Regions from separate parts of the Paenibacillus sp. LC231 genome, predicted to be linked through region 2. Evidence: riboswitches for the same ligand, from Rfam matches in the RefSeq annotation. Region 2 holds a riboswitch; the other holds the start of a gene.
The links. Region 2 has a riboswitch for cyclic di-AMP ahead of AK95_RS12790 (C40 family peptidase). Riboswitches for the same ligand answer to the same signal wherever they lie in the genome.

Region 1: it holds a riboswitch for cyclic di-AMP, as region 2 does, so the genes downstream of both, AK95_RS15170 (universal stress protein) here and AK95_RS12790 (C40 family peptidase) in region 2, are expected to answer to the same signal.

Annotation. Positions count from the first base shown of each region.
Region 1 covers NZ_JFOM01000019.1:57,853-61,270, reverse strand. The annotation lists gene AK95_RS15185 (fluoroquinolone export ABC transporter permease subunit) at 1-11, opposite strand, end outside; gene AK95_RS15180 (ABC transporter ATP-binding protein) at 8-862, opposite strand; gene AK95_RS15175 (TetR/AcrR family transcriptional regulator) at 859-1,491, opposite strand; cyclic di-AMP (ydaO/yuaA leader) riboswitch at 1,670-1,818, shown strand; gene AK95_RS15170 (universal stress protein) at 1,928-2,611, shown strand; gene AK95_RS15165 (TrkH family potassium uptake protein) at 2,690-3,418, shown strand, end outside.
Region 2 covers NZ_JFOM01000015.1:582,812-586,229, forward strand. The annotation lists gene AK95_RS12780 (ROK family protein) at 1-2, shown strand, start outside; gene AK95_RS12785 (hypothetical protein) at 397-924, opposite strand; cyclic di-AMP (ydaO/yuaA leader) riboswitch at 1,184-1,314, shown strand; gene AK95_RS12790 (C40 family peptidase) at 1,318-1,794, shown strand; gene AK95_RS12795 (stalk domain-containing protein) at 2,021-3,295, opposite strand.

The DNA of each region.
Region 1 (3,418 bases), on a different contig from region 2:
AGGCCCTTCATACAAGCTGCCTCCCCGTTACCTCAATAAAAATTTGTTCGAGCGACGCCTCTTGCGAATGAATGGTATCGAGGGGATAATCCTGTATCAGCTTAAGAAATTGGTTATTCTCACCGATGCCATCCAGAGAAAATACCGCCCCCGTTAATTCGCCATCCCTACTGTATTCGACTCGGACCTCCTTTCTTCCCTTACGAAGTTTCAACTCTCTGGGTGAATCGATTAATTTGATTTCACCGTCGACGATAAAGGCTACCCGATCGCAAAGTTCTTCTGCCGCTTGCATATTATGCGTTGTTAGTAGAACCGTCTTACCGGCAGCCTTTTTGGCAAGTATCAATTCCTTCATTCGGTGGGCATTGACCGGGTCTAATCCGGATGTAGGCTCATCCAGAAATAGGATTTCTGGATCATGCTGTAACGCCCGACAGAAATTCAACCTCATCTTCATGCCCTTGGATAGCTGGGAAACCTTCATATTCGCGGCATCTGTTAGATCGACTTGTTCCAGCAGTTTCATGGGATCCTCCGTCTCCCCCTTGTAAAGGGAACGAAAGAGCTTTAAATTGTCGAGAACCGAAAATTTGCTGTAGAAGTTCGGGAATTCAAAAGCTACTCCGATTCGCTCATAATAATCGGGACCGGTATCCCTGATTTCATTGCCCATGACTTTTATACTTCCTTGATAACCTTTCAGAACACCGATCAGCAGTTTTTGCGTCGTACTTTTACCAGCGCCGGACGGGCCGAGAAAGCCAAAGATTTCGCCAGGCGGGATGACAAAATCAAGCCCATGCAGGGTCGGCTCTTTCCGATTCGGATACGTGTAATGAAGCCCTCTTACTTCGATCACAACGCTCCATCTCCCTTCGGCGTATTAGACACCGCAAGCATACCGGCAGATAATAACTCGACTAGCAATTCGATCGTAGATGTAAATTGCTCCTCTCCAATCTCTTTTTGGTGCAGCGTAAGCAGTGCCAAGGATCTGATCATGCCCACGATGGATTCGGGTGCCGTACCAGGTAAAATGCCAGCCTTCTGCCAAGCCGTAATCACAGGCAAGAGCGCGTCTTGATCCTCCGTAAAGTTACGCTCCAGCAAGTCTTTCGGCAATTTCCTGAACAACAGCTCCATCTCCCCGCGATCCATCATCTGCCGAAGCATCGGGCTCTCGTCCATCATCCTAAGTGAATATAAGAGAAACCGTTTAATGCTTTCCTTACTGCAGACCTCTTCAGGAGGGAATAAATCCAGAACGGCATTGCGAATTCGCTGCTCCTCCTCCAGAATCAGTTCATAATATAATTCCTCTTTCGATCCGAAAAACATGTAGAACGAGCCTTGGGCAATGCCGGCGGCCTTCGTCAGATCTTCAACACTCGTTTTGCGAAGGCCCGCCGTTTCGAAATGATGGCGTGCCTCCGTCAGCAGTTTTTGGCGTATCCATTCACGTTCTTCGTCCGAGAATTTTTTGGGCATGTTGCACTTCACATCCTTAATCAGGCCATTTGTGATTCTGTGAATAATTTTATTTTATATTCATAAAAGTACTCCCCAAAGTCCCGTTTGTCAATATATTTGATATGATGTTGTTTACTTATCGGTAACTGTTTACTTTCAGCATGTTTTAGCATAATATTTATTACGATAAATTTCATACGCATAAATGCTTAATCCTCTATGAGGAACGGGGGAACCAACAAAGCGACTAAGCTTTAGGGGTGAATTCTTTCTGGATAAGAAGGAACGGGGACTCTCAATCCCGAATCCGACAGCTAACCTCGTCAGCGTCTTGGGAGAGAACACTCTTACTACTTTGACTTGTCCATGATCCGTACAACCAAGGCCAGGAAGCAGAACTGTCTCTGCTTCCTGGCCTTTTTTGTTAACGCTGTAGTGCTTAGAAAAGAAAGGAATGATTATTCTGCTTAATAATGAAAAGATACTGGTATGCGTGTATTACGGTCCAAACGGAGAACGTCTCATCCGTCGAGGCGGCGAATTAGCCAGACTGCTTAAGTGCCCCCTGTTTGTGTTGAGCGTTATACCCTTGCGTGAAGGTGAGTTAGATCAGGCACAAGAAAGGTATATGGCTGAGTGGCAAGTGAAATGCAACGAGTATGGGGCAACCTTCATTGTCAAAACGAATGAAGATCCCAAGGCTTCAGAAATCATAGCGGAAACCGCCAAGAATCATCAAATCACCCAAATAATCATCGGACAATCCGGTCAAACGCGATGGCAAGAAATTACGCGCGGTTCGTTTGTTAACGAGCTTTTAAACCAGATAGGCGAGACGGACTTACACATTGTAGCGGTTCAAAGGATGGATGATCCAATAGCTGACACCCATGAACGGGGAATTCGAGTCACTGTTTACAGTGATGGTTCTCATTATCTGCTTGGCAGTAAGGAATCCGGGGGCGATCCAATAGCCGAAGGTCTATTTTTCAAAGAGTTAAATACCGATTTTGACACCGGCTTGCTGAAAATAAAAACAGACCACGAGATCCAATATTTGAAAATAAGTCACGGAAAAGTAGTAGACTCGTCTTTTTTCCAAAACAGAAAATTCTTCGATAAACCCGGCGATCAATAAAGAATGGGGGTGGAACTTGTGAGAAGAACATTTATGAATGCAAACGATCGAAATACACAACATTCCGCTCCTGACACAATGGAGTTGTTTATCAACAAGCTTAAAAAAAATATGAGTCCCCCTCAACTCGTCATGCTTGTCTTTTTCACTTTAATATTAATCGGGACCGCATTGCTCGCGCTTCCCTACTCTTCCTCCACCGGGAGGTCAATTGGTCTGCTGGATGCTTTATTTACTGCCACCTCAGCAATCTGCGTAAACGGGCTCGTTGTCTTGGATACCGGTAGTGTTTTTTCGACTTTTGGACAAGTCATTATCATGATCTTGATTCAAATTGGCGGGCTCGGCTTTATGACCTTTGGCGTGATGGTTGCCATTGTTCTGGGGAAGAGAATTGGCTTGAAGCAACGAATGATTATTCAGCAAACCACGCATTCGACCTCGGCACAAGGTTTGGTTAAATTGTCCATGTATATGGTACTCATTGCATTCGCGTTTGAAGCCTTGGCTACGATTGTCCTCACGCTCCGCTGGCAACAGGACGTCGGGTGGGGACAGGCAGCTTATTACGCCCTTTTCCATTCCGTTTCGGCATTCAACAATGCCGGATTCGCCCTGTGGTCTGACAGCCTAACCCCCTTTGTCGGCGATCCGATCGTCAATATTACGATTGTCCTGCTATTTATCATTGGAGGCCTCGGCTATATCGTCATTGTGGATGTATTTCAAAAACGTTCATGGAAGAAGCTTTCGCTTCACTCCAAGGTTGTCCTAGTCGGAACAGGAACGCTGTCCCTGCTCGGTTTT
Region 2 (3,418 bases):
AGCATAGGCCTGAAGAGAATGATACGAATAGGATCAATGATAAATAGATACCAGAAAGAGCGCTCGGAATGACGACGTAGTATCAAGTTACCTAGCTAAAGAGAAATCAACAAAAGCCGCCCTTCTGAGGGCGGCTTTCCAATTATTTATAGAGAGAGCGGGAAACGGAGCGATCATTTATTTGCGTCATAAGTCCGTAACAAGTAACAAGTGATAGGCGTGAACCGTAAACCGTCATCCGTTTGCGCTGGAGTCGATTTTTTTGGTTTCTGGTTAGGTTTGTTTGTATCCGACAAACAATAAACGGTTGCTCGCACTTTCCCGCCCGCCGGCGGAAACCGCCGGCTCCAAACCCGCACGTGGGGTGACCTGCAGGCTTGGAGCCGGCGGCTGTCGCTATTCCATGTACTTGGATGCGTCAAACGTAATCAGAGACGTATGATTGGCATGCTCAATCAGCGAAGAGAGCTTGGTTACCTCGCGTTCCTTCTTGCGGGCTTGCGCCTGATATGCCTCCGGATCATATAAGGCGACGTTGAACAGCGTTATGGCACCGTCTCCGCTGCCACGGCTGCTCTGGCGCTCCAGCTTCTTGCGGGAGCCGAGATGGGCAAGCTGTCCGATATCGCTGCGTATTTGTTTGGCCAGCTCGATCGCTTCCATGATCGTAATGTCGGAGCCGTTCCAGGGAATAGTCTGCGTGGTATTGGAGATTGCCATCAGCAAATCCAGCTTCCTATAATCCGCTGCGGCCGCTTCGATTTCTTCCGTAATGGCATCCACGCTGCGCGTAGGGTATTCCGCCGTCTCCCCTTTTTCAATGATCGTGCTGCTATTGTTCAAGCGTTCCGACATCAACTGATTGATGAGACGGTTAATTGCTGCCCGGACAGCTAGTGCTTCTGCCATCGTTATTTGACTCATAAGTGAAGGATCACCTCTTTAATTTCATTTCTATTATGTAAACGTAAAGATTTGTAAAAAGTTGCTAGATTAATAAAAAAAGCAGCGCGAGAAGAAAAACAGAGTTACATAATTGTCATGACTGAGTGAGAGGGTTAACTAATATCCGACCGAAATTCTTCATCTTTACGACAGCTCCGAACATAAAACGATAGATTTTTAGGATATGATTGACAGCATCCTTGCTTGTATACTATATTAAGAGAAGGTTACAAAACGTTAATGAATTTTGCCGAATTTCGTTTGTGAAAACGGGGGAACCGTCTTGGGTGAATTACTCTTGTATAGAGAGTATAGGGAACCTTCAACCGAACCCTTAGCTAACTCCGTAGGCATCGAAGGAGAGAACATATTTTGAAGAAGTTTGTCATCACCTTGCTAGGGTCTGCAATTATTTTTTCTTCTGGTGCCGTTTCAGCATTTGCTGATCAACAACCGAATTTTCAGTATCAAGTGAAGCAATTGGTAGGAACTCCATACAAATGGGGCGGAACAACTACCAGCGGGTTTGATTGCTCCGGATTTATACTGTACATGTTTAGAAATTTCGATATTGATCTTCCGCGCACTTCCCAAAGCCAGGCTAAAGCGGGCGAACATGTGGATCGTGAAGATCTGCGGGTTGGAGATTTGGTATTCTTCAATACAAGCGGTAGCGGAATTTCCCATGCAGGCGTTTACATTGGTGACGGACAATTTGCACATGCTTCCAGCAGCAAGGGAGTCAGAATCAGCAAGCTTAGCGATTCCTATTACGAGCCGCGTTATGTCACGGCACGTCGTGTTTTGAGTCAAGAAAACTATGCGAAGCTGGTAGGAAGCGCAAGCTAATTGGATAACGCAGCCATTTAGGGTACGATACATAACCAGAAAGCCTGACAAAGGGATGACCTTGTCAGGCTTTCTTTTTTTAGATATTGGAAAGTATAAACTTCGAAGCTTGTGACTTTCTGATATCGCAAGAAAAACTTCTACTAACTGCGGTCTGTCATCTGTGAAAGTACCTCGATAGACGTTTTTCTTACTATAAGTCGATCATCCCACAAGGGGTGTTCGGTTACTCCTTAACAACAGAGGCATTCACGGCAGCTTCCATTCCATTGTTATAGAGGCGGAACAAGCCTAGGCGCCAGAAAGCAGCACCTTTCAGGTCATAACGTTTGGCCAAGCCGAGTTTATCGTCCACGGAAGTGGCGGTTTCGCTGCTTAAACTGATGCCAAGCAAGAGCTTCTGCTTCGGGACGCCTGCTTGGAGTGCCAACTGAATCGCTTGGTCCACGAGACTGTTCGGTTCGGGAACCTGAGATTTGGTTCCGACCGGATTGTACTGATAAGCCATAACAATCAAGTCATCAGCGATGGAGGCCAGCGTCTTGTAATCATATCCTTTATAAGCGCTGTTCAATGGCGGCACCGCTAAAGACAGGGCAACGTCATTCGGCAATGCCACTTTCAATTGCTTGACGTAATCATTGAGCAGCTTCTGCTGCTTCACGGCATCCAGTTTAAATCCGAGCCCTTCAAAATCAAGCACAACTCCGCCGAATCCGTTCTCCGCTACCGCGGCTGTGATGCCTTCAATGGACTTTTGGCGCAAACTGCTGTCGCTCAAGACTTTGGTTAATTCGCCGTTTCCATCCAAGGCATAGACCATGAGGTACGGTTTAATCTCCTGGTCTGCAGCATCGGCAACAATTGATTGCGGCGTAACGTCGCCGGCCGAAGCGGGAAGGCGGTACTCATCCCCTTGAAGCGTGAACTGACCCTCGCGATCGATACGGCTCCAGCCAAAGGCGACAGAATTCATGGATTCCACGAGATCCCGTTCTTGGAACGATTGTAATGCATAGAAAGCTCTCAAATGCATGTCGCGCTGCGGCGATACCAGGGAGACTGTACGAGTCGCCTGGTTCCAGCCCACATCAACGCCGAATTGGCTGCTGAACGAGCTGAGCGGGATCAGCACACGGCCTTCCTTTTGGACTGGCGGAGCTGCAAGCTTCACTTTTTTACCGTTGACGGTTGCGTTCGTGCTCCCCACTTGAAGTAATACTTCGGTCGATTGGCCTTTCACGCTGCCAATGGCCTTCACGGTTTGCGTCTTGCTATTCCACGTGATTTGAATGCCCAGTGCTTCTCCAACCGTCCGGAATGGAACGTAGGTGACCCCTCTGTCAACCCGCGGAGCCGCATCGAAGGTTAGCGTAACGTCATCCAGCTTTACCGATATGGCAGGCTCTGCATGTACCTGGCTAACATGGGGGGTGGTGCCGAGCAGGGATAAGGCAAGAACGGCAGCAGCAGCTGTTTTTCCTATTTGTTTGTGCAGCATGCTTATGTATTTCCTCCGATCCATTAAAATAATAGAATGATTTCATAGAATATGGAATTGGGTCTAGCATACGTTAGTATAGCAAAATTTTCATAGAGTTCCAATTCCATGATGTCAATGTCA